One region of the Streptomyces sp. NPDC006309 genome, then DNA from elsewhere that is predicted to be linked to it. Evidence: predicted binding sites of a transcription regulator. Region 1 holds the regulator's gene; each other region holds the start of a gene.

Region 1 (10,394 bases):
GTGGCGGGCCCCTGCGCCAGGTCCCCGACCGGCCCGTACGGCAGGGTCTCGGCCGGTCCGCCGTCGAGCGGGACGGCGTGCGCCCAGGTGTGGCGGGAACTGTGCCGGCCGTGCGCGCCGAGCGCGAGCACCCGCCCGTCCGCCGTCCAGCCGCGCACCTCGGTACGGCGGTTGCCCCAGTACGTCAGCCGCTCGGCGGGGCCGCCGTCGACCGGGGCGACATGCACCTCGGGGGCTCCGTCCCGGGTGGACGTCCAGGCGAGGTGTCTGCCGTCCGGGGATATCCGGGGCAGCGTCACCGGCTGGTTGTCGGCGCTGATCCGCCAGGCCCGGCCGCCGTCGAGCGGCGCGAGCCAGACGTCGTCCTCGGCGACGAAGGTCACCAAGTCGCCGTGCAGATGGGGGAATCGGAGATAGGCGGCGGTTTCCGTCGTTCCCGTGGAGGCACCCTGAGTCACCCCGTCACTCTACGCAGCGACCGGTGTGCCCCGCTGCCGGTTCCGATCACTTGCCCGGCGCGGACCCGCAGGCGGCCTCGGTCCGGCACCACACGGTGCGGGTGACGGTGACGGTCACGGTGGGCTCCGGCCGTCCCACCGTGGGCGGGCGGTAGGTGGGTCCGGGTCCGGCGGCGCAGTCGCCGAGCCCGTCCACGTGGAAGACCTGTCTGCCGCCGGCCTCGGCGGTCAGGTCCCCGCGCACGCAGGCGCCGTCGACGGCCTTGGTCACCAGCCCGGTGACGACGATCTTCCGCCCGTCGCCCGTCCGGCCCCGGCAGTCGACGGAGACGACGGTGGTCGCGCCCGGCGCGGGTGAGGCGCCGTGCGTACGGCCGCCGCCGTCAGCGCCGGTGCAGGTGAGCCAGGCGACGTCGACGTGCCGGTGTTCCAGCGCGGTGGTGGCCGTCAGGTCGGTGGTGTAGGCGACGGTCATGGAGCCGAGCCCGTCCGGCCGGCACGCCACCGCGGCACCCGTCGCCAGCACGACGAGCCCCGCCACGGCCATCGCCCGTGATCCGTTCCGCATCCGTCCGCATGCCCCCATACAGGGCAGCGTGCCACCGGCCCGGGCGGCGCGGTAGACCGCATACGGCCACTCACCCGTCCGGAGCAGGGTCCGCGGCACGTCCGGCAGTTGGACGCGGGCGCGCTGTCCGAGCGGGACGTGCGGCACGCGCACGCGGCGGGCGCACCGTCCCCGGCCGTCGCCGTCAGCCGCGCAGCAGCAGCCACTCCTGGAGTTCGACGAGGTTGCCCTCCGGGTCCTTCAGGTACGCCACCCGCATGCGGTCGGTCAGCGGGGCCGGGCCGTGCAGCAGGGTCGCGCCGCGGGCGGTGATCCGCGCGCAGCACGCGTCGAGATCGTCCACGCGCAGCACGACCAGGGAGCGGTGGCCGGTGGCGGTGCCGCCCAGCTCGGCCAGGACCTCGGCCATCATGGCGCGGTCCTGTAGCGCGATCCCGGCGGAGCCGGCGTGCGGGCTGAACTTCTCGTACGGGCCCCGCTCCGCGCCGGACTGCGGCGTGAGGCCCAGCACGTCGGCGTAGAAGCGGTAGCAGGCGGCGAAGTCGGTGACGAGCAGCCGGACCTGGGCGAGTTCCACGGTGTCCCCCGGGTGGTCAGGACCAGCGGCCGGTGCGGCCCAGCAGCAGGGCCGCGGCGGCGGTGCCGGCGGTGGACGTGCGCAGCACGGTGGGACCGAGGACGTACGGCCGCGCGCCCGCCTGCGCGAACAGGGCCAGCTCCTCGGGGGAGACACCGCCCTCGGGGCCGACGACCAGCACGATCTCGCCGTCGGCGGGGAGCTCGGCGGTGGCGAGGCGTTCTTCGCCGCTCTCGTGGAGTACGGCGGCGAGGTCGGCGCGGGCGAGCAGCTCGGCCACCTGCCTCGTCGTCGCCGTGTCCCCGACCTCGGGGAAGCGGACCCGGCGGGACTGCTTGCCGGCCTCCCGGGCGGTGGCCCGCCACTTGCCGAGGGCCTTCAGACCGCGCTCGCCCTTCCACTGGGTGATGCAACGGGACGCCTGCCAGGGCACGATGGCGTCGACCCCGACCTCGGTCATCGTCTCCACGGCCAGTTCACCGCGGTCACCCTTGGGCAGGGCCTGTACGACGGTGATCCGCGGGGCGGCCGGGGGCTCCTCGCGCACGGACTCCAGGTCCGTGACCACCAGGCGGTCCTTGCCCTCGGCGGCCTTGACCACGCCCTCGGCCCAGCGTCCGCGCCCGTCGGTGAGGACCACGTCCTCCCCCGGCCGCAGCCGCTTCACGGACACGGCGTGCCGTCCCTCGGGGCCGTCGAGCACGAACTCCGGGCCGGTCAGGTGGAGTTGATCCACGATGAAGACGGGGGCGGTCATCGCGCGTCACCTCCGGGCCGCGGCAGGCCCGACAACGCCGACCTGGCCTCGGCGAGTTCGGCCGCCAGCACCTCCACCAGCTCCCCGGCCGGCAGCGCCCGGGCCAGCCGGTGTCCCTGGCCCGCCCACAGCGCCATGCCCTGCGCGTCCCCGGCCTTGGCGGCGGCCTTGCGCAGCGGTGCCGTCATGTGGTGGACGTCCGGGTAGGCGGCGGGCGCGTACGGGCCGTGCTCGCGCAGGAAGCGGTTGACCAGGCCGCGGGCCGGGCGGCCGGAGAAGGCGCGCGTCAGCTCGGTGCGGGCGAACAGGGGGTTGGTCAGCGCCTGCTTGTGCAGGGCGTGCGCGCCGGACTCGGGGGTGGCGAGGAACGCGGTGCCCAGCTGGGCCGCGCTCGCGCCGGCCGCGAGGACGGCGGCGATCTGGCTGCCGCGCATGATGCCGCCGGCGGCCACGACCGGGACGCGGACCGTCTCGCGGATCTGCGCGACCAGCGACAGCAGCCCGATGCCGGAGCCGTCGTTCTCCGGGAGGTCCCGGTGCGTGCCCTGGTGACCGCCGGCCTCCACGCCCTGGGCGATCACCGCGTCCGCGCCGGCCCGTTCGACCGCGCGGGCCTCCTCCGCGGTGGTGGCGGTGACCAGGGTGAACGTGCCCGCCCGGCGGAACCGGTCGAGCACCTCGCGGCTCGGCACGCCGAAGTGGAAGGAGACCACCGGCACCGGGTTGTCGAGCAGCACGGCGAGCTTGGCCTCGTAGCCGTCGTCCCGGCCGCTGTCCGGGTCCCCCAGCTCGGTCTCGTACCAGGCGGCCTCACCGGCCAGCTGGTGGGCGTACACCTCGACGGCGCCGGACGAGGGGGCGGCGCCGGTCGGCGCGCTGACGCCGGTGGCCGCGCCGGGGTACTCCGGCTGCGGCATGAACACGTTCACGCCGAACGGCCGGCCCGTCAGTCCCCGCAGCTGCTTGATCTCCTGGTACATGCCGTCGGCGGTCTTGTACCCGGCGGCCAGGAACCCGAGTCCGCCGGCCTCGGAGACGGCGGCGACGAGCTGCGGGACGGAAACCCCGCCCGCCATGGGGGCCTGCACGATCGGGTGGGGAAAGAGATCGGTCAGCGCGGAGGACATGACCGCATGGTGTCACGTCCCCCGTACAAGACCGAATCCGGGCTTCCGCGGCATACCCCGGTGGCATAAGGGGTTTCCGGGGGCCCGCCCCCGGAAACCCCGGCCATTCGGCGACCGACTCCGACCGCCCCGGACCACCCGCCTCAGCGGCCCTCGAACGCGTCCTTCAACCGGGAGAACAAGCCTTGCTGCCCCGGCTGACTGTGCCTGCCCGGGGGACGCCCCCCCGGATCCCCAGCCACCCTCCGGCCGCCCCCGGACACTCGCATCAGCGGCCGTTGAACGCGTCCTTCAACCGCGAGAACAGACCCTGCTGCCCGGGCTGGAACTGGCCCTGGGGGCGTTCCTCGCCGCGCAGTTTGGCCAGTTCGCGCAGGACGCGTTCCTGCTCGGGGTCGAGCTTGGTCGGGGTCATGACCTCGACGTGGACGATCAGGTCACCCCGGCCGCCGCCGCGCAGATGGGTCACGCCCCGGTCGTGCAGCGGGATCGACTGGCCGGACTGGGTGCCGGGCCGGATGTCGACCTCCTCCATGCCGTCCAGGGTCTCCAGCGGCACCTTCGTGCCGAGCGCCGCCGCCGTCATCGGGACGGTGACCGTGCAGTGCAGGTCGTCACCGCGCCGCTGGAACATCGGGTGCGGCAGCTCGTGGATCTCGACGTACAGGTCACCGGCCGGGCCACCGCCGGGACCCACCTCGCCCTCACCGGCGAGCTGGATCCTGGTGCCGTTGTCGACGCCGGCCGGGATCTTCACGGTGAGCGTGCGGCGCGAGCGGACGCGGCCGTCGCCGGCGCACTCCGGGCACGGGGTCGGCACCACCGTGCCGAAGCCCTGGCACTGGGGGCAGGGCCGGGAGGTCATGACCTGGCCCAGGAAGGACCGGGTGACCTGCGACACCTCGCCACGGCCGCGGCACATGTCACACGTCTGCGCGGACGTGCCCGGCGCCGCGCCCTCACCGTTGCAGGTGTTGCAGACGACGGCGGTGTCGACCTGGATGTCCTTGGTCGTCCCGAAGGCCGCCTCGTCCAGCTCGATCTCGATCCGGATCATCGCGTCCTGGCCGCGCCGGGTGCGCGAGCGCGGCCCGCGCTGCGACGCCGTACCGAAGAACGCGTCCATGATGTCGGAGAAGTTGCCGAAGCCGCCGGCGCCGAAACCGCCCGCGCCGGCCCCGCCCGACTGGGAGAGCGGGTCGCCGCCGAGGTCGTAGACCTGCTTCTTCTGCGGGTCCGACAGCACCTCGTAGGCGGCGTTGATCTCCTTGAACCGCTCCTGGGTCTTCGGATCGGGGTTGACGTCCGGGTGCAGCTCGCGAGCGAGCCGGCGGAACGCCTTCTTGATCTCATCCTGCGACGCGTCGCGGCGCACGCCGAGAACGGCGTAATAGTCCGTGGCCACTTACGACTCCGCCAGGATCTGTCCGACGTACCGTGCCACTGCGCGTACCGCTCCCATCGTTCCCGGGTAGTCCATGCGGGTCGGTCCGACCACGCCGAGCTTGGCGACTGCCTCGCCGCCCGAACCGTAGCCCACCGACACGACGGAGGTGGAGTTGAGTCCTTCATGGGCGTTCTCGTGGCCGATGCGCACGGTCACGCCCGGGTCCTTCGCCTCGCCCAGGAGCTTGAGGAGCACGACCTGCTCCTCCAGGGCCTCCAGGACGGGCCGGATCGTGAGGGGGAAGTCGTGCCCGAAGCGGGTGAGATTGGCGGTACCGCCGATCATCAGCCGCTCCTCGTTCTCCTCGACGAGTGTCTCCAGAAGAGTGGAGAGCACCGTGGAGACCGTACCGCGGTCCTCGTGGTCGAACGCCTCCGCCAGGTCCTCGACCAGTTTCGGCACGTCCGCGAACCGGCGGCCCGCTACCCGGCTGTTCAGCCGCGCCCGCAGATCCGCCAGCGAGGCCTCGCCGAACGGCGCCGGGCAGTCGACCATCCGCTGCTCGACCCGGCCGGTGTCCGTGATCAGCACCAGCATCACCCGCGCGGGAGCCAGCGAGAGCAGCTCCACGTGCCGGACGGTGGACCGGGTCAGCGACGGGTACTGCACGACGGCGACCTGCCGGGTCAGCTGCGCAAGCAGCCGGACCGTGCGCGCCACGACGTCGTCGAGGTCGACGGCGCCCTCCAGGAAGTTCTGGATGGCCCGCCGCTCGGGCCCGGTCATCGGCTTGACACCGGCGAGCTTGTCCACGAACAGCCGGTAGCCCTTGTCGGTGGGGATGCGCCCCGCACTGGTGTGCGGCTGGGCGATGTACCCCTCGTCCTCCAGGGCCGCCATGTCGTTGCGGACGGTCGCCGGGGAGACGCCGAGGGCGTGCCGCTCGGTGAGCGCCTTGGAGCCCACCGGCTCCTCGGTGCCGACATAGTCCTGGACGATCGCGCGCAGCACCTGAAGCCTGCGTTCACTCAGCATCCGCGCGCACCTCCAGCACGTCGTCCCTCGTCCGTTCGTCCGTCCGGGCCGGCCGCCTGGCACTCCGCCCGTGCGAGTGCCAGCCTTCCCCGGCCCAGTGTACGGCCGTCGGGTACGCACCGGGCAAGGCCGGCCCCGCCGTACCGGCCCGTAGCGCTAGCGTCGCCGGTATGACGGTGACTTGGGAAGACCTGGGCTGGGAACGGTTGGCCGCCGGGGTGGGGCGGTGCCGGCTGCCCGGCTGGGACTGCACCGCGGGCCTGGTCCTGGGCGCGGGCACGGCGCTGGTGGTGGACGCGGGATCGAGCCCGGCGGAGGGGGCCCGGCTGCGGTCCCGGGCCGAGGCGCTGGCCGGCGGCCGTGTGACCCATCTCGCTCTCACCCATCCCCACTTCGACCACGTCTTCGGCGCCTCCGCGTTCGCCGGCGCCGAGACGTACGCCGCCGTGGGCACGGACGCGGTCCTGGCCCACCGGCGCGAGGAGCTGCGCCTGGACGCGCTCAGGAACGGTCTGCCGCCCGCCGACACCGACGAGGCGGTGGACGCGCTGGTCCCGCCCGGCCACCCGGTCTCCGGCGAGTGGACGCTCGACCTGGGCGGCGGCCGGCAGGCGCTGCTGGCGAACGTGGGCCCCGGCCACACCTCGCACGACCTCGCCGTGCTCGTCCCCGGCGATCCGGAGGTGGTGTTCTGCGGCGACCTGGTGGAGGAGTCCGGCGAACCGCAGGCGGGGCCGGACGCGGTCCCCTCGCGCTGGCCGGACGCGCTGGACCGGCTGCTGGCGCTCGGCGGCGAGGACGCGCGGTACGTACCGGGGCACGGAGCGGTGGTGGACGCCGCCTTCGTCCGGCGTCAACGGGACGCGCTGGCCGCCCGTTTCGGCGTGAGCTGAGCCGCTCGGCCGGCCGGTTCCCGGCGTGTCGTGCGCGCCGCCGTACGGCTTCTCCTATCGTCATCCGAATGCGCCAGTACTCCGCCGATCTGACCCCGTCGTGGAAGAAGCCGAAGCCCGTGCCGGAGGTGGCGGCCGAGCCGGGCCTGGTGGTCGAGGAGCCCGGCAGCGGGTTCTGCGGGGCGGTGATCCGCTGCGAGGCCGGCACGGTGACCCTGGAGGACCGCTTCGGCAAGCACCGGGTGTTCCCCCTCCAGCCGCGCGGCTTCCTGCTGGAGGGCCGCGCGGTGACGCTCGTACGGCCGCCGTCGGGGCCGGTACGCCCCACGCGCACGGCATCCGGCTCGGTCGCCGTCCCGGACGCACGCGCGCGCGTGGCCCGCGCCGGCCGCATCTACGTCGAGGGCCGGCACGACGCCGAACTGGTCGAGAGGGTGTGGGGCGACGACCTGCGCGTCGAGGGCGTGGTGGTGGAGTACCTGGGAGGCGTGGACGACCTGCCGGCGATCGTCGCGGAGTTCGCGCCGGGCCCGGACGCCCGGCTGGGCGTGCTCGTGGACCACCTGGTGCCCGGCACGAAGGAGTGGCGCATCGCACAGTCGGTGACCAGTGAGCACGCGCTGGTCGTCGGTCACCCGTACATCGACATCTGGGAGGCGGTGAAGCCGTCCGCCGTGGGCATCCCGGCCTGGCCGGCGGTGCCGCGCGGCCAGGACTGGAAGACGGGCGTGTGCCGGGCGCTGGGCTGGCCGGAGAACACGGGCGCGGTCTGGCAGGGGATCCTGGCACGGGTGCGGTCGTACAAGGACCTGGAACCGGAACTGCTGGGCCGGGTCGAGGAACTGATCGACTTCGTGACCGCGCCCGCGTAGTGGGGGCAGCCGAGAAGGCTGACCGCCTCCGTGACGCGCCGGCGCAGGGGGCGCCGAGGAACTGATCCACTTGGTGACCGCGTCGGCGTAGGGGGCAGCCGAGAAGGCTGACCGCCTCCGTGACGCGCCGGCGCAGGGGGCGCCGACCTTTTTCCGTGCCGGAGCGCTCAGCGGGGCGCCGGCAGCGCCGACAGCGTGGCGACGGCCAGGGTGAGCGGGCCGAACAGCGTCAGCAGGGCGGCGGCAGCGCGCAGCAGGGAGCTGGTCGCCCCCGTGACGCGGCCGCGCAGGGATGGCGAGGAGCTGATTCGGTGGCCCCACCCGCGTGCGGGGCGCCGAGGAGCTGATCGATTCAGTCACCGCGCCCGCGTGACGAGGTCGGTCGGCCAGGTCCCCCACGGGTCGGTCGACCAGATCCCGCACGGGTCGATCGGCCAAGTCCCGCACGGGTCAGTCGACCAGATCCCGCACGGGTCAGTCGACCAGATCCCGCACCACCGCGTCCGCCAGCAGCCGCCCACGCAGGGTCAGGGCGGCGCGCCCCTCCTCGTACGGCCCCGTCCGGAGCAGCCCGTCGGCCAGGGCCCGGCGGGCCGCCGCGAGCCCCTCCGCCCGGAGCAGGTCCAGCGGCACGCCCTCCCGCAGCCGCAGCTCCAGCAGGACGCGCTCGACCCTGCGGTCCTCGTCGGACAGCAGCTCCCGGCCCGCGCCCGGCGAGCGTCCCGACGCCAGCGCCGCCGCGTACGCGCCCGGGTGCTTCACGTTCCACCAGCGCACGCCGCCCACATGACTGTGCGCGCCCGGTCCGGCGCCCCACCAGTCGGCGCCCCGCCAGTACAGCTCGTTGTGCAGGCAGCGGGCCGCCGGGGCAGTGGCCCAGTTGGAGACCTCGTACCAGTCGAAGCCCGCCGCGCTCAGCATCTCCTCGGCGATCAGGTAGCGGTCGGCGTGGACGTCGTCGTCCGTCATCGGGATCTCGCCCCGGCGGACCCGGCCCGCGAGCCTGGTGCCCTCCTCGACGATGAGCGCGTAGGCGCTGACGTGGTCGGGGCCGGCGCCCAGGGCCGCCTCCAGCGAGGCCCGCCAGTCGTCGTCCGACTCCCCCGGGGTGCCGTAGATCAGGTCCAGGTTGACGTGCTCGAAGCCCGCCGCCCTGGCCTCCGCCACGCACGCCTCCGGCCGGCCGGGGGTATGGGTGCGGTCGAGGATCCGCAGCACGTGCTGCCTGGCGCTCTGCATGCCGAAGGAGATCCGGTTGAAGCCGCCCTCCCGGAGGGTGGCGAGATACTCCGGGCCGACCGACTCCGGGTTCGCCTCCGTCGTGACCTCCGCGTCCGGCGCGAGCCCGAACTCGTCGCGGACCGCCGCCAGCATCCGCACCAGGTCGTCGGCGCCCAGCAGGGTCGGCGTACCGCCGCCGACGAAGACCGTGCGGACCTCGCGCGGATCGTCGCCCAGTACCTTCCGGGCCAGCCGGATCTCGTCGGTCAGCGTCTCGGCGTAGTTGTCCCGGGAGGCGAGGACCCCGCCCGTGCCGCGCAGCTCGGTCGCGGTGTAGGTGTTGAAGTCGCAGTAGCCGCAGCGGGTCGCGCAGTACGGCACGTGGAGGTAGAAGCCGAGCGGCCGGTCACCGGCCCCGGCGAGCGCGTGCGCGGGCAGCGCGCCGTCGGCGGGGACGGGCTCGCCGTCGGGAAGTGCGGAAGGCATGTCCCCCATTGTCCCGCACGCGGCCGGACACTCCGGCTGGAACGGACGCGGGCGGCCGGGCCGCCCGCGGCGCAGAAGGGCAGGCGCTCCCCCTGGGGCGCACGTGGAGGGTCGGACGAGCCCGGGGGGCGGGGCGGACGCTCCACCGGGAACGGGCTGGAGCGGGCGAGGATGGGCGCTCCGGCCGGAGCGGGCGAGACGGGCACGCCGCCCGGGACCGCCGACGGCGATCAGGCGGGCCGGGAAGGACTTGCGGGCGGCCCCGCCCCGCCCCTGGGCGTACAAGGACCGACCTGCCGTCCGGAACAGGCGCCAGCGATCACGCGGGCCTCGGCGTACGAGGACGGGCGCTCCACCTGGAGCGAGCGAGCGCGGACCTGCCGTCCGGAGCCGGCGGCCAGACGGGGCTGGACGTACGAGGGCGGGCGCTGCGCCGGGAGCGGGCGCGCTCGTGGGCGCTCAGGCGGGAGCGGGCACGGGCGGGCGTTCCAGCCAGAGCCACCGAGCACAGGCGCTCCACCTGGGACGAGTGGGGCGGGCACACCGCCCAGGGCCGCCGACGGCGGTCACGCGGGCCGGGAGGGGCCGAGGGCGGGCGCCCCACCCTCGGGTATACGACGACCGACCCGCCGCCCGAAACGGGCGACAGCAGTCACGCGGGCCTCGGCGTACGAAGGCGGGCGCTCCGCATGGAGCGAGCGAGAGCAGGTACGCCGCCCAGAGCCGACGAGGCGGGCGCTCCACCTGGAGTGGGCGAGGGCGGACCTGCCGTCCGGAGCCGGCGGCCACACGGGGCTGGACGTACCAGGGCGGGCGCTGCGCCGGGAGCGGGCGCGCTCGTGCGCGCTCAGGCGGGAGCGGGCACGGGCGGGCGTTCCAGCCAGAGCCACCGAGCGCAGGCGCTCCGGCGGGAGCGGGCATGGGCCGGCGTTCCAGCCAGGGCCGCCGGGAGCGGGCGCTCAGGGGGGAGCGGGCATGGGCCGGCGCTTCGGCTGGGGCGGGTGGGGGCCGGC
Region 2 (10,394 bases), on a different contig from region 1:
CGCGGTGGTCCCGTCGTAGTAGCCCGACAGGCCGGACACGTTGACGGGGGACCAGCCGGCTCCGGCGGTGCGGTCGTACCAGTGGAACCCGACCCGGCCGGAGCCGTAGGTCATGTACTGCGAGATGACGTGCCCGGTCCTCGTCGTGTGCCCGATGTAGACGGGCGGGTTCTGGTGCTGGGCGTTGAGGTACTCGTACCACAGCGAGGCGCCCTGGACGGTCCCGCCCACCGACGAGCCCGAGGCGAAGCCCTGCTGGATCAGCTTGCTGGAGCGGGCGCCGCCGAGCCCGATCCACGGGGCCGCCAGCGTGCTGCCCGCGGGTCCGCAACTCGTGTAGTAGGTGGGAATGTTCTGGTCGTCGTAGACCTCGTTGTAGTTGGAGTGGCCGGTGGCCGTGTAGCCGCCCCAGTTGCTGCTGTAGGTGGTGGCGAAGCGCAGTGCCGACCTGCCGGACGGTCCCACGCACGGCACCGACGGGACGGTCTCGCGCCACCCGTCGTACCTCGCCCGCCACGCCGCCAGTGCCTTCGGGCTGTCCGGGGCGTCGAAGCCGTAGGCCCGCGCCGTCGCGGGCGCCGCCGTCTGCGGCCGGAAACCCCGGGGCGGGACGACCGTCGACATGGTCGCGCCGCCCGGCAGGCGGTACGTCAGTTCCGTGGCCGCCGCGGCTCGCACGGCCTGCGCGGCCGACGGCGACACGGTCCTCCCGTCCGCCCCGACCGACCGCGTCCGCGCGGGGCTGAGGGTTCTGCACCCCGTGGCCGGTGCGGAAGCGGCGGTCACCGGTGCGGCGTTCGCGGGGGTCACGGGGACCGCGGCACAAGCGGCGGCCGCGATCGCCGTCGAACTCGCGGCGACCAGGACTTTGTGGACCCCAGAGCCTGTAGTTGCCCGTAAGGACCTCATGTTTCTCCTTCGGTGTGGGAAGAGGACACCGGCGGCCGGGACGCGTCCGCGCCGCAGCCGCTCGCCGATGCCGACAGGGACCGGCCCGGCCTGTCACGACCCCGCGGCGGGAATCCCCGTGGTTCCGAAGCCCATACCGATGGTGAACAGACTGTTCATGTCACCCAACCCCCGTCGTGTGCTCATCACTTATCGTATGGGGCGGTATGGAAACGTGTGGCCGCTTCTGGAAAATTTGTTCCCATATCCTCACCCGGCGGCGCGCTCCGAGGCCCCTCGCGCCGAACCGCACAACCTTCCCGGCGGCCCGCGGGTCTCCAGCGGTGACCAAGTCGCCGTACATCAGGGGGTTTTCCGTTGTTCCGCCTGCGTTCGCACGCCCGTTGGGCGCTGCCGCTGTCCCTGGGGCTGACCGCCCTCACCCTCACCGTCCCGGCCGCGTCCGCCGCCCCCTCCGGGGCGGCCCCGTCCAAGTCCGCGCCGGTCCGCGACGACTTCGACGGCGACGGGTACGCCGACCTGGCCGTCGGGGCCCCGAACGCCACCGTCGGCGGCCGGGCCGGGGCGGGCTACGTCGCCGTGATGTACGGCGGGCCGCACGGCCTGTCCACCGGCCACCGCGCGATCCTCAGCCGGGCCACCGCGGGCATCCCCGGCGACCCCGTCAAGGGTCAGGGCTTCGGACGGCAGATCTCCGAGGGCGACCTGGACGGCGACGGCTACGCGGACCTCGTCGTCGGCAGCGGTTCGCCGCGGGACGGCGGGGCCGTCGTCTGGGGCGGGCCGCGCGGGCTGTCCGGCGGCAGGCAGATCCCGGCCACCGACACCCAGACCGGTGACTTCGACGGCGACGGGCGCCTCGACCTCGCCGTGTTCAGCGCCGGTTCCGGCGGGGGCGACGACCCGGCCGGCACCACCGCCACGATCTGGAAGGGCCCGCTCAAGCGCACCGGCACCCCGGCCGCGCGGACCCCGCTCGACCCCGACCACCTCCAGTACATCGACATCCGCGACGGCGACACCGGCGACATCAACGGCGACGGCCGCACCGACCTGGTGCTCACCGGCTACTGCGGCGACGGCAACAATTGCAGCGTGCTCTACCTGAGCGGTCCCGCCGGCCTCACCCGTGTCACCGACCAGCACCCGGGCGGCGACGGCGCGGCCGCCATCGGCGACCTCGACGGCGACGGGTACGACGACCTCGTCACCGGGTTCCAGAACGACAACGCGGTCTGGGTGATGTACGGCAGCGCCGCCGGGCTGGGCGGCCGGGACACCTGGAAGCGGTTCACGCAGGACACGCCCGGCGTCCCCGGCAGCCGAGAGGAGACCGACGAGTTCGGCCAGTCGGTCGCGGTCGGCGACATCACGGGTGACGGCGTCGACGACCTCGCGGTCGGTGCGCCCGACGAGAACGGCGAGGGAGTGGTGGACGTGCTGCGCGGCAGCCGCTCCGGGCTGACCGGCACCGGTGCCCAGGCGTTCGGCCAGAACAGCAAGGGCGTCCCCGGCACCGCCGAGCAGTACGACTCCTTCGGGTACGTGGTCCGGCTGCTCGACATCAACGGCAACGGCCACGCCGACCTGGCCGCCGCCGCCCCCGGCGAGGACGGCGGCAACGGCGCGGTCTGGGTGCTGCGCGGACGCCCCTCGGGCCTGACCACGGACGCGGCCCTGGCCTTCGGCGGCAGGGCCGTGCGGGCGCCGTACACCAAGGCGGGGTTCGGTTTCGAGCTGCGGTAGCGCGGGGGCGCGGGGCGCGGGGCGTCGGGGCGGCAGGGCGGTGGGAGCGGCAGGGCGGCGGGCGGCGGGCGGCGGGAAAGAGTTCGCGCACGCCTACCCGTAGGAGGAGAGCGACCGGCACGCCGTCGGCGTCCCCGCGACGCGAGGGAACGGGCCCTGCCGCTCAGCAGGGCCCGGACGCTCCGGCGGCCCCCCGGACCGGGGCCCCGACCAGCATGGTCGGCGCTCCCGCCACCCGCGTGAGGAACACGGTGGCCGCGTTGGGTCCCTGGGGTTTCACCTTCCGGCGCAGTTCCTCCGGCTCGACCGCCGAGCCGCGCTTCTTCACGGTCAGCGTGCCGACCCCGCGCTCGCGCAGCAGCGCCTTCAGCTTCTTGACGTTGAACGGGAGCCGGTCGGTGATCTCGTAGGCGGAGGCGTACGGCGTGGGCCGCAGCTCGTCGGCGGTTACGTAGGCGATGGTGGGGTCCACGAGGCCGCCGCCGATCTCCTCGGCCACCTCCGCGACCAGGTGCGCGCGGATCACGGCGCCGTCCGGCTCGTACAGGTACCGTCCCACCGGGCGCACGCCGGGGTCGGGCAGGCCCCGGCCGGCCAGTGTGCGCGGGCCGGGCAGCAGGGTGGCCCGCACGGCACCCGGCGTCCCGGTCCCGAACCACAGCACCGCCTCCTTCACGTCGCCGCCGTCGGAGACCCACTCGGCCTCGGCGGCGTCGGGCACCGCCTCGTGCGGGATGCCCGGGGCGATCTTCAGCGCGGCGCGCGGTGCCGCGGCGGCGGTCCGGACCGCCCAGGACAGCGGCGGCGAGTACGCCTCCGGGTCGAAGATCCGGCCGCGTCCGCCCCGCCGGGCCGGGTCCACGAACACCGCGTCGTACCCGGTGACGTCGACCTCCGTGACGTCCGCCTCCCGCACCTCGACCAGCCCGGCGAGCCCCAGCGCCTCGGCGTTCGCGCGGGCCGCCGCCGCGGTCAGCGGGTCCCGGTCCACGGCCAGTACGCGGATCCCGGCCCGCGCGAGCGCGATCGCGTCACCGCCGATCCCGCAGCACAGGTCGGCGACGGAGGTGACGCCGAGGTCCGCGAACCGCCGCGCCCGGTACGCCGCCACGGCGGCCCGCGTCGACTGCTCGACCCCGTTCGGTGTGAAGAACATCCGCCCGGCGTCCTCGTCCCCGAACTTCGCCGCGGCCCGCTGCCGCAGCCGGGCCTGGCCGAGCGCGGCCGACACCAGCTCGGCGGGGTGGTCGCGGCGCAGCCGGGTGGCGACGGCGAGTTCGTCCGCCGGGGCGGTGTCGCGCACCTCGTCGAGGAGGGCGCGGCCTTCGGGGGTGAGGAGCAGAGCGAGGTTGTTCACCGGGTCATTGTGGGCCAGTCGGTGGATGGTGCGCGTCCGGCGGCGGTGTCGGCCGGGAGCGGGGGTCGCGGCCTGGGAGGATCCGACACCATGCGAGTAGTAGTACAAAATGACAAAAGTCAGGCATCGGGCGTGCCGGTGGCCGTCCGCTGCGCAGCTCTCGTCCTGGCCGCCGCCGCCCTCCTCACCGGCTGCGCCGGCGGCACCGAACCGGCCGCCGGACAGGGCGGCCCGGCCCGCGCCTCCGACCCGCGGACCCGCCAGGCCGCCGAACGTGCCCGCCAGGCCGCCGAACACGCCCGGCTGGCCGCCGCCGCCCACCGCTGGGGCCTGGCCCGCACCCCGCTCACACCCCCGGCCCCGCCCGCCAGGAAGCCCGAGATCACCGCCCGGGACGGCTTCGAGGTGGACGGGCAGGAGGAGGAGCGGCTCCCACCGGTCTTCACGACCGTCCCCACCCGGCAGAAGGTCGTCTTCCTCACCATCGACGACGGCGCGGAGAAGGACCCCGCGTTCCTGCGCATGATGAGCGAGCTGAAGGTCCCGTACACGGCCTTCCTGAGCAACTACCTCGTCAAGGAGGACTACGGCTACTTCCGCAGGATGCAGGCGCGGGGTGTGACCCTCAACAACCACACGCTGACCCATCCCTACCTGCCCGGACTGTCCTACGACGAGCAGCGGCACGAGATCTGCGGCATGCAGGACATCATGAAGAAGCAGTTCGGCAAGGCGCCCACCGTCTTCCGGCCGCCGTACGGCAACTACAACGGCGACACCCTGCGCGCCGCCAGGTCCTGCGGGATCAAATACGCGCCCATCTGGGACGAAGAGGTCTTCGTGGACCACTGGGAGTACCGCGAGTGGGACCGCAGCCTGCACCCCGGCGACATCGTCCTGACCCACTTCCGGGGCCGGGACGACTGGAACGGCACGATGCTGGACGACATGCGCCGCTTCCTGGACAAGGTCACGCGCGAGGGCTACGCCGTGGCCCGCCTGGAGGACTACCTGTGAGGCCGTGGGGCCCGGCCGCGGTCCTCGCCGCGGCCCTGCTCCTGACGGGCTGCGCCCCGTCCGTCGACCCCATCGAGCGGCTCGGCAAGAAGGCCGCCGAAGGGGTGCGCCCGCACGGCCCGGCCCCCGACCGCGGCTACCGCCGCTGGGGGCTGGCCGAACCGCTCGCCCGCTCCCCGCTGCACACCGCCCGGCCGCTGTCCGCGCACCCGGGGGCACACACCCTGCCCCCGGTGGCCGACCACGTCCCCACCCACGACCGGGTCGTCTTCCTCACCTACGACGACGGCGCCGAACAGGACCCCCGCTTCGTCGACATGGTCCGCGAACTGCGGCTGCCGGTCAGCGTGTTCCTCACCGACAGCGTCGCCGGCCCCGGCTACGGCCACTTCGCCCGCCTGCGCGCGCTCGGCGCCGGCATCGAGAACCACACCCTCGACCACCGGGCGTCGGCCGGGACGCCGTACGCCTCCCAGCGCGCCGAGATCTGCGGCCAGCAGCACCGGCTCCACGCCCGCCTCGGCGTCCGCCCGCGCCTCTTCCGCCCGCCGTACGGCTCGTACGACACCACCACCCTGCGCGCGGCGGCGGACTGCGGCATCACTGCGGTCGCCCTGTGGCGCGCCGCCCTGACCCCGGCCGGCCTCGTCTACACCCACGGCCCGCGCCGGCTGCGCCCAGGCGACATCGTCCTGGTGGGCCCGGACGAGTCGACGGGCCTGTCCCTGCGCGAACGCACGGCGCGGGTGCTGCGCAAGGTGCAGGAGCGCGGGTTGACCGTCGGCCGTCTCGAGGACTACCTGTAGGGCCGGCACCGGCCCGCCCGCAGGTCAACGGCAGGCCCCGGCACCCCCCGAATCGGGGCGACGCGCCGCGCGCACTGGCACTCCGCTTGACCGAGTGCTAACCGCGGTCATAGTCTCAGCTCTGGCACTCGGCAGTCGAGAGTGCCAACAAAGCGACGGGCAGGTCCGGCACCCGCGACGACGGATCCACCTGGTCGCCACCTCAGACAGTCAACCCCGAGATCTCCGAAGGGGGAGGTCGGATCGTGACGACCACCAGCTCCAAGGTTGCCATCAAGCCGCTCGAGGACCGCATTGTGGTCCAGCCGCTGGACGCCGAGCAGACCACGGCCTCTGGCCTGGTCATCCCGGACACCGCGAAGGAGAAGCCCCAGGAGGGCGCCGTCCTCGCCGTGGGCCCGGGCCGATTCGAGAACGGCGAGCGCCTGCCGCTCGACGTCAAGGTCGGTGACGTCGTCCTCTACAGCAAGTACGGCGGCACCGAGGTGAAGTACAACGGCGACGAGTACCTCGTACTCTCGGCTCGCGACGTCCTCGCGATCATCGAGAAGTAATCACCTCAAACACTTCGTTGCTCTGAGCTGCGCCCCTGGCCCCCGCGAATCGACAAGAAGCCGGGCGCCCGGGGCGCAGTCTCTTTTCACCCACTGATTTCGGAGAGGGCTCGCTTTCATGGCGAAGATCCTGAAGTTCGACGAGGACGCCCGTCGCGCCCTTGAGCGCGGCGTCAACAAGCTTGCCGACACGGTGAAGGTGACGATCGGCCCCCGCGGCCGCAACGTCGTCATCGACAAGAAGTTCGGCGCCCCCACCATCACCAACGACGGTGTCACGATCGCCCGCGAGGTCGAGCTCGAGGACCCGTACGAGAACCTCGGTGCCCAGCTGGTGAAGGAGGTGGCGACCAAGACCAACGACATCGCTGGTGACGGCACCACCACCGCCACCGTGCTCGCCCAGGCGCTGGTACGCGAGGGCCTGAGGAACGTCGCCGCCGGCGCTTCCCCGGGTGCCCTGAAGAAGGGCATCGACGCCGCGGTCAAGGCGATCTCCGACGAGCTGCTCGCCACGGCCCGCCCCATCGACGAGAAGTCCGACATCGCCGCCGTCGCCGGGCTGTCCGCCCAGGACTCGCAGGTCGGCGAGCTCATCGCCGAGGCGATGGACAAGGTCGGCAAGGACGGTGTCATCACCGTCGAGGAGTCCAACACCTTCGGTCTCGAGCTGGACTTCACCGAGGGCATGGCCTTCGACAAGGGCTACCTGTCGCCGTACTTCGTGACGGACCAGGAGCGCATGGAGGCCGTCCTGGAGGACCCGTACGTCCTCATCCACCAGGGCAAGATCGCCGCCATCGCCGACCTGCTGCCGCTGCTGGAGAAGGTCATCCAGGCCGGTGCCTCCAAGCCGCTGCTGATCATCGCCGAGGACGTCGAGGGCGAGGCCCTGTCGACCCTGGTCGTCAACAAGATCCGCGGCACCTTCAACGCCGTCGCGGTGAAGGCCCCCGGCTTCGGCGACCGCCGCAAGGCCATGCTCCAGGACATCGCCACCCTCACCGGCGGCACCGTCATCTCCGAGGAGGTCGGCCTCAAGCTCGACCAGGTCGGCATCGACGTGCTGGGCTCGGCCCGCCGCATCACCGTCACCAAGGACGACACCACGATCGTCGACGGCGGCGGCAAGACCGAGGACGTGCACGGCCGCGTCGCGCAGATCAAGGCCGAGATCGAGAACACCGACTCCGACTGGGACCGCGAGAAGCTCCAGGAGCGCCTCGCGAAGCTGGCCGGCGGCGTGTGCGTGATCAAGGTCGGCGCCGCCACCGAGGTGGAGCTGAAGGAGAAGAAGCACCGCCTGGAGGACGCCATCTCCGCGACCCGCGCCGCGGTCGAGGAGGGCATCGTCTCCGGTGGCGGTTCCGCCCTGGTGCACGCCTCCAAGGTCCTGGCGGGCAACCTGGACAAGACCGGCGACGAGGCCACCGGTGTCGCCGTGGTCCGCAACGCCGTGGTCGAGCCGCTGCGCTGGATCGGCGAGAACGCCGGCCAGGAGGGCTACGTCATCGTCTCCAAGGTCAAGGACCTGGAGGCGGGACAGGGCTACAACGCCGCCACCGGCGAGTACGGCGACCTGATCAAGGCCGGCGTCATCGACCCGGTCAAGGTCACCCGCTCCGCCCTGGAGAACGCCGCCTCCATCGCCTCCCTGCTGCTCACGACCGAGACCCTGGTCGTCGAGAAGAGGGAAGAGGAGCCGGAGGCCGCGGGCCACGGCCACAGCCACGGCCACGCTCACTGAGCGAGCACGCGCCCGAGTGAAGGCCCGGTCCCGGCAGGGGACCGGGCCTTCGCCCTGTTCACCGTGTGTGTCACCGTCCGCCGCCCCCGGCTCCGCGCGGCCCGGCCGCCCGGTCCGGTGCCGTCCCACCCGCTCCCCCCACCGGGACGCCGGGAGACCGGAAGACCCGGATACCGGGAGACCCGGAGACCCGGATACCGGGACGCCGGGACGGCGGCGTCCACCGTCCGCTACTGCGGCCCGTACTTGCGCCCGGTCTTCGCGCTGATCCCGCCCAGCAGCCCGCGCGGCGCCACCTTCACCAGCCCCATCAGCGCCTTGTACCGGGGATCGGGGACGGACACCGTCCTTCCGCGCGCGAGGTCGGCCAGGGCCGCCGCGACCAGCTTGTCGGCATCCAGCCACATCCAGCCCGGGATGTTGTCCGTGCCCATGCCGGCCCGCTGGTGGAACTCGGTGCGCACGAAGCCCGGGCACAGCGCCATCAGCCGGACCCCGCTGCCGGCCAGGTCCTTCGCCGCCCCCTGGGTGAACTGCACGACCCACGCCTTGGACGCGCCGTACGTGCCGCGCGGGACGAAGGCGGCCACGGAGGCGACGTTCACCACCCCGCCCCGGCCCCGCTCCCGCATCGCCGCGGTCGCCGCCGACGTCAGCCGGAGCACCGCCTCGCAGTGCACCTTGAGCATCTTCAGCTCGTCCGGCATGGGCACGTCCAGGTAGCGGCCCTTGTTACCGAAGCCGGCGTTGTTCACCAGCAGGTCGACCGGGTTCTTCCGGTCGCCGAGCCGGTCGGCGACCGCCTCGATGCCCTTGTCCTCGGACAGGTCGGCGGTCAGCACCTCCACCTCGATGCCGTGCCGGTCGTGCAGTTCGGTCGCCTGCTCGCGCAGCCGCCCGGTGTCCCGGGCCACCAGGACCAGGTCATGCCCGTCAGCCGCGAGCCGCCGCGCGAACGCGGCACCGATTCCCGCGGTCGATCCCGTAATCAGAGCCGTTGTCATGGCCCAAGCGTAGTGACCCGGGCCCACGCGGTCCGCTGCGGCGACGGCCCTCAGCCGCTCCGCGCGGCCAGGTACGCGCGGGCCGCCGCCAGCGTCTCCGGGTGCAGCGCGTCACCCGCGGCCAGCAGCCCCGGCAGCAGGTCCCGGTCGGTGGTGACCGCGCGGAACTGCAACGCCGCCGTCACCCCGTGGTCCGGCCGGCGCACGATCTCCACGGCGTCGCCCGCCTGGATCTCGCCCGGCTCGATCACCCGGAGGTAGGCACCCGATGCGCCCTTCCGTGTGAACCTCCTGACCCAGCCGCGCTCGCCCAGATGGCCCTGGAACGTACGGCACGGGACACGGCCCGAGGTCACCTCCAGCACCACTGCGGGACCGATCCGCCAGCGCTCGCCGATCAGCGCCCCGGAGACGTCCAGGCCGTCCGTCGTCAGGTTCTCGCCGAAACAGCCGTTGGGCAGCGGCCGGCCGAGTTCGCGCTCCCACGCGTCGAGGTCCTCGCGGGCGAACGCGTACACCGCCTGGTCGTTCCCGCCGTGGAAGCGCCGTTCGCACACCGCGTCCCCGGCGAGCCCGCTCCCGCCGGTCCCCTTGGGCCCGGGCGCGGCCACCCGCACCGGCCCGTCGGCCGGCCGCTTGTCGATACCGGTCAGCCCGTCCGGCTGACCCGTGTAGGGCACGCGCCGGGGGCGGCCCACATTCACCGAGAGCACCTTCATCCCCCGCACGGTACGGGACCGGAGCCCAAAGCGCCGACGCGCGATCGGACGTCCCACCCAAGGTTGCCTTATGCTCCAGTAGTGATCGAGGCCCGTCATCTCCGTGTCCTGCGCGCCGTCGCCACCACCGGCTCCTTCTCCGCGGCGGGGCGCCAGCTGGGCTGCACCCAGCCGGCCGTCAGCCAGCAGATGAAGGCCCTGGAAGCCTCCGTCGGCACCCCGCTGCTCGTCCGCGCGGGCCGCGAGATGCGCCTCACCCAGGCGGGCGAGGCCCTCGTGCGGCACGCCTCCGGCATCCTCGCGGGGCTCACCGCGGCCGAGGAGGAGGTCGCCGCCATCGCCGGTCTGCGCGCAGGCCGGGTCCGGCTGGTCTCCTTCCCCAGCGGCAGCTCCACACTGGTCCCGACCGCCCTGGCCGCTCTGCGCGCCGCCCATCCCGGCACCCGCGTCTCCCTGGAGGAGGCGGAACCCCCGAGATCCGTCGAACTGCTGCGCGAGGGTGACTGCGACCTGGCCCTGGCCTTCCGCTACGAGG
Region 3 (10,394 bases), on a different contig from region 1:
AGTTCCACCGTCGACCTCGGTCCCGCCACGGCTCTGAGCTGTCGCGAGTGCGGTCACCGGGTGCCGCTCGGCCCGGTCTTCGCCTGCGAGGAGTGTTTCGGTCCGCTGGAGATTGCCTACGACTTCTCCGCCTACGACACCGAAGAGCTGCGCCGCCGTATCGAGGCGGGCCCCGCGAACATCTGGCGGTACGCCCCGCTGCTGCCGGTCCCCGCGGACGTCGCCGGCAAGCCCAACCTGAACCCGGGCTGGACCGAGCTGGTCAGGGCGGACAACCTGGCGCGCGAGCTGGGCGTGACCGGCGGGCTGTACGTGAAGGACGACTCCGGCAACCCGACGCACTCCTTCAAGGACCGGGTCGTCGCCCAGGCCCTGGAGGCCGCCCGCGCCTTCGGCTTCACCACCCTGTCCTGCTCCTCCACGGGCAACCTGGCCGGCGCCGTCGGCGCCGCCGCCGCCCGGGCGGGCCTGCGCTCCTGCGTGTTCATCCCGCACGACCTGGAGCAGGCCAAAGTGGTCATGGCCGCCGTCTACGGCGGTGAGCTGGTCGGCATCGAGGGCAACTACGACGACGTGAACCGCTTCTGCTCCGAGCTGATCGGCGACTCGGCCGGCGAGGGCTGGGGCTTCGTCAACGTCAACCTGCGGCCGTACTACGCGGAGGGCTCCAAGACCCTGGCGTACGAGATCTGCGAGCAGCTCGGCTGGCGGCTGCCCGACCAGATCGTGGTCCCGATCGCCTCCGGCTCCCAGCTCACGAAGATCGACAAGGGTCTGAGGGAGCTGATCGAACTCGGTCTCGTCGAGGACCGGCCGTACCGGATCTTCGGCGCGCAGGCCGAGGGCTGCTCGCCGGTGTCCACCGCCTTCAAGGCCGGGCACGACGTCGTACGGCCGCAGAAGCCGAACACGATCGCCAAGTCGCTCGCCATCGGCAACCCGGCCGACGGTCCGTACGTGCTGGACATCGCGCGCCGCACCGGTGGTGCCGTGGAGGACGTCACCGACCAGCAGGTGGTGGACGCGATCAAGCTGCTCGCGCGGACCGAGGGCATCTTCGCGGAGACCGCCGGCGGTGTCACCGTGGGCGTCACCCGCAAGCTGATCGAGAACGGTGTGCTGGACCCGGCGAGGACCACGGTCGTCCTGAACACCGGTGACGGCCTGAAGACCCTGGACGCGGTGGCCGGGACCGGCCTCACCGCCACCATCCGCCCGACCCTGGACTCCTTCCGAGAGGCTGGCCTCGCATGAGCGTGACCGTTCGCATCCCCACCATCCTGCGTACCTACACCGGCGGTTCGGCCGAGGTCGCCGCCGAGGGCGCGACCCTCGCCGAGGTCATCGCGGACCTGGAGAAGAACCACGCCGGGATCGCCGCCCGGGTGCTGGACGACCAGGGCAAGCTGCGCCGGTTCGTCAACGTGTACGTGAACGACGACGACGTCCGCTTCGAGCAGGGCCTCGAGACCGCCACGCCGGACGGTGCGGGCGTCTCGATCATTCCGGCGGTCGCCGGCGGCTGATCCGCCGCGTCATTACCCTCGGTAACGTCAGTTACATGCCGTTCATGTGATTGCCCCCTCCGTAAGAGAAGCGGAGGGGGCAATTCTGTGTGATTGAGCGCGGTAGAGTTGGGGAACACGGTCGCGGTCCGCAGGTCGGTGGCCCTTCCATTCATGCCGCGCACCCGACAAGAAACAGCCAAAGTGCTGGGGTGCTCCGCGGCATTTGTTCCCTTTGCGGGGCCCGACTTGCCCTGAAGTCGGATGAATTCTCGCCACATTCCGGACCGCCCGAGTCCAGATTTCTCGTCCGATTGACCTGTTGCAGACGGCAGTTGGACAGATACATTCAGCCGCGGTCGACGCGTTCCGGCGCACGCCCCCGGCCAGTGGGGGGCGAGGTCTGACCCGGGTCCGCGAAGTGTGGATCTGTGCAAGGGCCAGTAATAGGGGAGTTAGGCATGGCTCAGGGCACCGTCAAGTGGTTCAACGCGGAGAAGGGGTACGGCTTCATCGCGGTCGACGGTGGTGCGGACGTCTTCGTCCATTACAGCGCCATTCAGATGGACGGCTACCGCACCCTGGAAGAGGGCCAGCGGGTGGAGTTCGAGATCTCGCAGGGCCAGAAGGGCCCGCAGGCCGACATGGTTCGCCTCAGCGCCTGAACGTTTTTCGTTGGCGAAGGGCCCGCACCGGCACAGGGTGCGGGCCCTTCGCCGTGCCCGGGCCCGCGCCGGTCCGGGGCGGGGTGCGTGCCCGGTCCGGGGCGGGGTCCGCGCCCGGTCCGCGTCCGCGTCCGTGCCCGGTTCGCGCCCGGCCCGCGCCCGCGTCCGCGCCCCGGACAGGTGTTCGCGGGGGGCTGACGGAGGGCTCGTACCCCCCGAGGCGCTTGCACTCGACCATGCCGAGTGCTAATCATTGGCATTAGCACTCTGAAGGTGAGAGTGACAACGAAGGACCGGGTCGGTGAGGCCCGCAGGCCAAGTGGGGCAAGGAACCACGCGGCCGGCGAGCCGTCCGTCGCGGGCGCGGGCGCGGTCCGAAGGAATCACCCCCAGTCCTGGAGGGACCACTTCACATGGCCAAGATCATCGCGTTCGACGAGGAGGCGCGGCGCGGCCTCGAGCGCGGCATGAACCAGCTCGCGGACGCCGTAAAGGTGACGCTCGGCCCCAAGGGCCGCAACGTCGTCCTCGAGAAGAAGTGGGGCGCCCCCACGATCACCAACGATGGTGTTTCCATCGCCAAGGAGATCGAACTCGAGGACCCGTACGAGAAGATCGGCGCCGAGCTGGTCAAGGAAGTCGCCAAGAAGACGGACGACGTCGCCGGTGACGGTACGACCACCGCGACCGTTCTCGCCCAGGCCCTGGTCAAGGAAGGCCTGCGCAACGTCGCCGCCGGCGCCAACCCCATGGCCCTGAAGCGCGGTATCGAGAAGGCCGTCGAGGCCGTCTCCGCCGCCCTGCTGGAGCAGGCGAAGGACGTCGAGACCAAGGAGCAGATCGCCTCCACGGCGTCCATCTCCGCCGCCGACACCCAGATCGGCGAGCTCATCGCCGAGGCCATGGACAAGGTCGGCAAGGAAGGCGTCATCACCGTCGAGGAGAGCAACACCTTCGGTCTGGAGCTCGAGCTCACCGAGGGCATGCGCTTCGACAAGGGCTACATCTCCGCCTACTTCGCGACCGACATGGAGCGCATGGAGTCGGTGCTCGAGGACCCCTACATCCTCATCGCCAACTCCAAGATCTCCTCGGTCAAGGACCTGCTCCCGCTCCTGGAGAAGGTCATGCAGTCGGGCAAGCCGCTGCTGATCATCGCCGAGGACGTCGAGGGCGAGGCCCTGTCGACCCTGGTCGTCAACAAGATCCGCGGCACCTTCAAGTCCGTCGCCGTCAAGGCCCCGGGCTTCGGCGACCGCCGCAAGGCCATGCTCGGCGACATCGCCATCCTCACGGGCGGCGAGGTGATCTCCGAGGAGGTCGGCCTCAAGCTGGAGAACGCGACCCTGGACCTCCTGGGCCGCGCCCGCAAGGTCGTCATCACCAAGGACGAGACCACCATCGTCGACGGTTCGGGCTCCTCCGAGCAGGTCAACGGCCGGGTCAACCAGATCCGCGCCGAGATCGAGAACAGCGACTCGGACTACGACCGCGAGAAGCTCCAGGAGCGCCTGGCGAAGCTCGCCGGCGGCGTCGCGGTCATCAAGGCCGGTGCCGCGACCGAGGTGGAGCTCAAGGAGCGCAAGCACCGCATCGAGGACGCCGTCCGCAACGCCAAGGCGGCCGTCGAGGAGGGCATCGTCGCCGGTGGTGGCGTGGCCCTGCTCCAGGCCTCCCAGGTCTTCGAGAAGCTGGAGCTCGAGGGTGACGAGGCGACCGGCGCCAACGCCGTGCGCATCGCGCTCGAGGCCCCGCTGAAGCAGATCGCCGTCAACGCCGGCCTCGAGGGCGGTGTCGTGGTGGAGAAGGTGCGCAACCTCACCCCGGGCCACGGCCTGAACGCCGCGACCGGTGAGTACGTCGACCTGATCGCCGAGGGCATCATCGACCCGGCGAAGGTGACGCGTTCCGCGCTCCAGAACGCCGCGTCGATCGCCGCGCTGTTCCTCACCACCGAGGCCGTCATCGCCGACAAGCCGGAGAAGAACGCCGCTCCGGCCGGCGGCGGCATGCCGGGCGGTGACATGGACTTCTGATCGGCCTCCGGCTGATCGCCTGTCCTTCCGACCGAGGGCGGTACCCCTGCTGAGGCAAGGGGTACCGCCCTCGGGCGTTTCCCGCCGCGGGTGCGCGGTGTGTGACCGGGGTCACGGAGGCGGTGCGGTGCGGGTGGAATGCGCGGACGCGCGCCCGGAGTTCATTCAGTAGGTGCAACATTGCGCGCGCACATACCGCGTGGTCTACCGAGCGAATTCCCGAGGAGCCCCTACGTGACCGCCACGACCCCCGCCTCCCGCACGGCCCGGATCCTGTCCCGGCCGATCGCCCTCAACGGCCTCACCGTCCCCAACCGGATCGTGATGGCGCCGATGACCCGCATGTTCTCCCCGGGCGGCGTCCCCGGTGAGGACGTGCGCTCGTACTACGCCCGCCGCGCCGCCGCCGGCGTCGGCCTCATCGTCACCGAGGGCACCTACGTGGGGCACGCGTCGGCCGGCCAGAGCGACCGGGTCCCGCGCTTTCACGGCGAGGAGCAGCTGGCGGGCTGGGCGAAGGTCGCCGAGGACGTGCACGCGGCCGGCGGCACGATCGTCCCGCAGCTGTGGCACATCGGCACCGTCCGCAACCAGGGTGACGCGCCCTTCCCGGACGCCCCCTCCCACGGACCCTCCGGCCTGCGCATCGACGGCACCGCGGACGCCACCCCCATGACCCAGGCCGACATCGACGCCGTCATCGGCGCGTTCGCCCGGGCCGCGGCGGACGCCGAGCGCATCGGCTTCGACGGCGTGGAGATCCACGGCGCCCACGGCTACCTCCTCGACCAGTTCTTCTGGGCGCACACCAACCGCCGTACCGACGGCTACGGCGGCGACCCGGCGTCCCGGGCGCGGTTCGCGGCGGAGATCGTCGCCGCCGTCCGCGACGCCGTCTCCCCGGAGTTCCCCGTCATCTTCCGCTACTCGCAGTGGAAGCAGGAGGCGTACGACGCCCGGCTCGCTCAGACCCCGGAGGAGCTGGAGGCCATCCTCACCCCACTCGCGGAGGCCGGTGTCGACGCCTTCCACGCCTCCACCCGCCGCTACTGGCTCCCCGAGTTCGACGGCTCGGACCTGAACCTGGCCGGCTGGACCAAGAAGCTCACCGGCAAGCCCGTCATCACTGTCGGCTCGGTCGGCCTCGACGGTGACTTCGTGCACGCCTTCCAGGGCGAGGGCTCCCCGGTCCGGGGCCTCGACAACCTCCTGGACCGCCTGGAGGCCGACGAGTTCGACATGGTCGCCGTCGGCCGCGCGCTCCTCCAGGACCCTCAGTGGGCCGCGAAGGTGCTCGCCGACCGCTTCGACGAGCTGGCGCCGTACGACGCGGCGGCGGTCAAGACCCTGAGCTGACCCGCTCGCCGGGCCGGTCGCCGGCCCGGCTACAGGTTGCCCATGGGCTCGATGTCGACCCGTAGCGGGGTTCCCCACACCCGCAGCACCTCGTAGTCGGTGAACTCGTGCACGAGCCGGTACGCCATCGCCGGCCGGGAGCCGCGCCGCTGGGCCGCGAGGTACGCCTCGGCCTCGCGGAGGTCCCGCCGGGGTGTGCCGCACAGCTGCCACTCCTGGCCGTTCCACAGCTCCGGCAGCCACCGCTGCTGGGGCTGCGGACGGTCGCCGCGGACGCCGTAGCGGGAGGGAGCCGACGGCACCGGCTCGCCGGGCCGGGGCCTGCCCTGGAACTCCGAGCGGCGGGCGGCCCGGCGCCGGGTCTCGCACAGCAGACACAGGTCTTGGGCGCTCTCGTCGACCGGCCCCTGCGGATGCTCGGGGCACCGGGTGGCGGGCGCGCCGGCCTTGACGCTGTCGTCCAGCAGGTCGAGGGCGCGCCGCAGGTCGCTCCTGATCTCGTGCAGCCGGGCGTCGGGCGTGTCGGCGGTCAGGGCCTCTCCGTGCTCCCCGAGCAGCCGCAGGGCCCGTCCGAGGGCGGTGAGCTGGGCATGGTTCATGTCGATCGGTCGCCTCCTCCCCACCATGGTGCCCTGCCCCAGGAAAACACCGGCCCGCGCGGGCGCCCCCACCGCCAGGCGCCGCGGTAACGGACGGCTCTGTGTACCGCCGCCGTCCGCGCGCCCTGAAGACGCACGGCGCCGATTCGGAGGCAAGCACAGCCGACCGCGCCGTCCGACCACCGCCTCTCGCGCCCACGCAGGGAGCCGGGCCGCGCGGGCGCCGCACCGCCCGGGTAGGAACCGGTGTTGCTATCAGCGGTAGCTGTCACGCTTGACGGACCCAGCCCCCGCCACGCCGCGCAGGGCACCATCGCGTCCTCACGGGTGGAGCCCCGCGCCGCACCGAGCCTTGGCCAATGAGGCCGCGCGTACGGCTGAGGCAGTGGTGGACGTCCTTCACATCTGCGTCGAATGTGACGTGCAGGCCGGCGTCGTCAGCCGGGGAGTCCAGCCCCAGTGCGCCGGCGACCGCGCGGTAGGGCTTCGATCAGGAACCTCCACGACCGGTTCCGTTTGAAGGGCATCTCAAAGATCTTGGAAAAGAGCCATGCCCCGAGCGCCGAGACAGGGAGGGCAACGATAAGTGTGAACCAGAACGTGGGCAGGCCTGGCGAGAAAAAAGGGGGTGCCACGCGGCGTACCACTGTCATGACGATGGGGAGATGGATCAGGTAAAGGCTGTATGAGAAGCTGCCGAGACTTCGAATGGGGCGCGCGGTCAGGAGTCGCACAAGGGTGGCAGGTCTGCCGGTGGCGACCGCAGCGAGTAACAGAGACATGGCAGGAGCGATGGCGAGATCTATCCAGAAATAGTGTTTCACCGTCCAAACAGAACCTTGTATGACGCCGAGAGCCAGGACAGGCAGGGCTGCCAGGGCAGCGAACCATCCCCATGGCAGGCGTCGAACTCTGTCCGAAGCGGTGACGACTGCGGCGCCTACCAGACCTGCGACGAACACGGGAGCGAGGTGTGGAGCGAGCCAGTTGTCGCCTTCCGCAGGAGAAGCGTTCGCTGCCACCAAGCCGCGGGCGATCACCGGAATCGTCACGCACGCAACCAGGGCCGCCGCACCCACGCGGCGCCGAACGAAAAGGAGAAGGGGGAAGAGGAGATAAAGTTCGACTTCCACTCCGATCGACCAGAACGCGCCGTTCGGTGTGGCGGCGGTGAACATGTCCTGAGCGGCCAGGCCGTACACCAGAATTGTCGTGCCAGTGGGTGGCCCAGAGTGCGAAGCCGGCACGATTGACAAGGAAATTATTAGGCTCATGGCCAGCGCTGCCCAATACGGAGGCAGGATGCGCCAGGCGCGACGGCGCAGAAACCGGCCGACGCCGCCCGACCGCCAGCCGTGACGGGCCGGAGAGATCGCCAGGGAGAAGCCGGACAGCACGAGAAAGAAGACGACGGCCAGGCGCCCGAACATGAGGCCCTCCAGCCACGGAGGTGCCGAGCTGTCGGGGTATCCCGGGAAGGTGTACAGCCAGCAGTGGAACAGGACCACGTATAAGGCCGCCAGGCCGCGGAGACCATCCAGGCCCACCAGCTGCCGCCGATCTTGTGCACTGCTCGCCCTCGCCTCCTGCCCCATCGGAGCGGCCAGGTCAAGAGAACTGCTGACCGGATGACTCGAATCCACTAAAATCGTTCGACCCTTTCTCTGGGCACCGCGTTCGCCGCACACCGCCGCCTCGGCAGGCGCTGCACCATGCGATCGGCAACAAGTACGGCCAACGGCGCATAGGCCGCTCAATTCCGCTGCGACGGATCGGCCAACCAACCAGGGCTGGTCCTGGGAGTGACCGAACCAGCGGGCAAGCCGTGAGATGGGGGTTGCAGCCTGCCGACGCTATCCACCGGTGGTGACCAATCAGCTCACTCGCACCGCCCCGCTGTCGGCACCCACTTCTCCCGCGCCGCTGCCGTACGGGCCGCCCAGCTATCACACACATGAGGTGACGCTCTGGGCTGGGATCGGGGATCGCCTGATACTCCGCTGGGTCACCTGGCACCGTCGCGCGCGAATCACGCCGACGCTCAGGGAGATGGCGGTGCCCACCACAACGCCCTACCTTGCTGTTCGACCTCGTCGACCAAGCGACTGGTGGACAAGAAGGTGGTGCTGCCAGGGGTGACCGTGCTGGAACGCTTTGGTCTCCGGCACCCGTGAGCGCGTCGAGAAGCGGCTGTGGGCGACGCTGGCCGTGGCTCCGACCGCCGCGCAGGCCGAGCGCCCTCAGCAACTGGTCGTCGTTACCGTGGGCAAGCGCCTGTCGAGCTGGACCGCTTGCACCGCCCCCCCCCGCGCGGGGTGGGCAAGGCCCTTGAACGCTACGAGTCGCTGCGCGCCTTCGGCGGTCACGCCTGGGATCTGGACCTGATACCGCCGGGCCGGCTCCAGTGTCAGGCGGCGGGGGCCGGGGCGGTCGGGGGTGTGGAGGTGCCGGTGGGGGCGGGGCGGAAGGTGGCGTAGGTGGCCAGGAAGCCCACCAGGTAGCCGGTGAGGAGGCCGCCCGCGTAGACCGCGGCCAGCAGGGCCGGGCCGCGGTTCCCGGCCAGCAGCGGGAACAGGGCCCAGCCCGACGGGCCGATCGCCGTGGCGCCCACCCGGGTGCCGAGCATGGCGAAGAAGCCGATGAACGCCCCGCCCGCCGCCCCGCCCGCGCAGGCGGTCAGGAACGGCCGGCCGAGCGGCAGGGAGACGCCGTAGATGAGGGGTTCGCCGACCCCCAGCAGGCCCGCCGGGAGCGCCGACCTGATGGTCGTCCGCAGCGGGACGTCGTGGCGGAGGCGGACGTAGACCGCGAGGGCCGCGCCCACCTGGCCGGCGCCCGCCATCGCCAGCAGCGGCAGCAGGGCCGTGTAGCCCTGCTGTTCGATGAGGGTGGCGTGCAGCGGGATCAGGGCCTGGTGCAGGCCCAGCATGACCAGCGGGAGGAACAGGCCGCCGAGGAGCAGCCCGGCGAGGGCCCCGGTGGTGGCGAGCAGCCAGGTCGCGGCCGTGCCGATCGCCGTCGCCACCGTGCCGGCCACGTACATCAGGCCGTACAGCGTCACCAGGCCGGCGACGAGGACCGTCACGGCCGGGGTCAGCAGCACGTCCAGCGCGCCCGGGACCCGGCCCCGGCACCACTTCTCCACCCGTGTGGCCAGGAACGCCGCCGCGAGCGCGCCGAGCACGCCGCCCTGCCCGGGCGCCAGATGCACACCGAACGCCGTCACCTTCGCCACGCCCGGGTACACCACGACCGCCGCGACCGCCCCGCCCAGCACGGGCGTGCCGCCGAACTCCTTCGCCGTGTTGTAGCCGACGAACACCGGGATCAGCGCCATGAACGCGGAGGCGATCGCGGACAGGGCGGGGGTGAGCGCGGGCAGCAGGCCGGTGTTCAGCAGCAGGCCGTTGAGCCCGGCCAGGATGCCGCAGCCGATGAGGGCGGGGATCAGCGGGACGAAGACGTGGGCGACGCGGCGCAGGGCGGTGCGGACGGGGGTGGCGTCGCGGTGCCGATCGGCCGCCGAAGTGCGGGTGTCCTGGCCGGCGGCGGCCTCGGGGCCGGCGCCGAGGTGCCGCAGGAGGTCCTCGGGGGCCCGGTCGCCTCCCGGGGCCCGGGTGCCCGGGGCGGCCGGCGCACCGGGGGCGGCGCCGTCGGCGGCCGGTGCGGCCAGCAGCGTCCGCACCTCGGCCGTGACCGCGTCGACCACCCCGGGCCCGAGCACGATCTGCCACACGTCCCCGCCGCTCACCACCCCGAGCACGCCGGGCAGGGCCCGCAGGGCCTCCTCGTCCCCGGCCGCCGGGTCGGCGAGGGTCAGCCGCAGGCGGGTCATGCAGTGGGTCACGGAGACGACGTTGGCCGGGCCGCCCACCCGGGCGAGGACGGCGGTCGCGGTGGAGGCGGGGTCGTTGCGCACGCCCCGAGCGTGCGGGTCAGCGGGGGGCGTGCGCCAGCGCGGCGCGCAGATGGCCGTCACACTCCTCCAGAAGGCGGGCGGCCGTCGGGCCGTCGACTCCGGCGAGCAGGGCCAGGATCGCGTGCTTGACCTCGCCGCCGGTCTGGGCGAGGGCCTTCTCGATCTCCTCGTCGCCCGCTCCGGTGGCGAGCGCGACGATCCGGCGGGAGCGGGCCCGCAGTTTGTCGTTCGAGGCGCGCACGTCGACCATCAGGTTCCCGTACGTCTTGCCGAGCCGGATCATCGTGATGGTCGACAGCATGTTGAGCACGAGC

Evidence for each region. The regulator HrcA, encoded in region 1, represses chaperone genes, less so after heat shock. The targets are predictions, from matches to a motif close to TTNGCACTCNGNNNNNCNGAGTGCNAA.
Region 2: groES (co-chaperone GroES) is a predicted target of HrcA. The motif match lies at 5,910-5,936, and genes of this name have one in related genera.
Region 3: groL (chaperonin GroEL) is a predicted target of HrcA. The motif match lies at 2,394-2,420, and genes of this name have one in related genera.

The regions. Positions count from the first base shown of each region.
Region 1 covers NZ_JBEXRO010000001.1:226,601-236,994, forward strand. The annotation lists gene ABZ117_RS01040 (PDZ domain-containing protein) at 1-458, opposite strand, end outside; gene ABZ117_RS01045 (hypothetical protein) at 505-1,005, opposite strand; gene ABZ117_RS01050 (VOC family protein) at 1,211-1,603, opposite strand; gene ABZ117_RS01055 (16S rRNA (uracil(1498)-N(3))-methyltransferase) at 1,620-2,360, opposite strand; gene ABZ117_RS01060 (nitronate monooxygenase) at 2,357-3,487, opposite strand; gene dnaJ (molecular chaperone DnaJ) at 3,756-4,892, opposite strand; gene hrcA (heat-inducible transcriptional repressor HrcA) at 4,893-5,909, opposite strand; gene ABZ117_RS01075 (MBL fold metallo-hydrolase) at 6,080-6,802, shown strand; gene ABZ117_RS01080 (DUF3097 domain-containing protein) at 6,871-7,674, shown strand; gene hemW (radical SAM family heme chaperone HemW) at 8,149-9,381, opposite strand.
Region 2 covers NZ_JBEXRO010000004.1:329,340-339,733, reverse strand. The annotation lists gene ABZ117_RS08535 (hypothetical protein) at 1-702, opposite strand, end outside; gene ABZ117_RS08530 (FG-GAP-like repeat-containing protein) at 1,267-2,655, shown strand; gene ABZ117_RS08525 (class I SAM-dependent methyltransferase) at 2,819-4,012, opposite strand; gene ABZ117_RS08520 (polysaccharide deacetylase family protein) at 4,103-5,029, shown strand; gene ABZ117_RS08515 (polysaccharide deacetylase family protein) at 5,026-5,835, shown strand; gene groES (co-chaperone GroES) at 6,081-6,389, shown strand; gene groL (chaperonin GroEL) at 6,508-8,136, shown strand; gene ABZ117_RS08500 (SDR family oxidoreductase) at 8,367-9,140, opposite strand; gene ABZ117_RS08495 (MOSC domain-containing protein) at 9,191-9,859, opposite strand; gene ABZ117_RS08490 (LysR family transcriptional regulator) at 9,941-10,394, shown strand, end outside.
Region 3 covers NZ_JBEXRO010000003.1:340,383-350,776, reverse strand. The annotation lists gene thrC (threonine synthase) at 1-1,254, shown strand, start outside; gene ABZ117_RS06365 (MoaD/ThiS family protein) at 1,251-1,526, shown strand; gene ABZ117_RS06360 (cold-shock protein) at 1,967-2,170, shown strand; gene groL (chaperonin GroEL) at 2,584-4,206, shown strand; gene ABZ117_RS06350 (NADH:flavin oxidoreductase) at 4,441-5,562, shown strand; gene ABZ117_RS06345 (hypothetical protein) at 5,592-6,161, opposite strand; gene ABZ117_RS06340 (acyltransferase) at 6,599-7,756, opposite strand; gene ABZ117_RS06335 (PTS transporter subunit EIIC) at 8,569-10,080, opposite strand; gene murQ (N-acetylmuramic acid 6-phosphate etherase) at 10,097-10,394, opposite strand, start outside.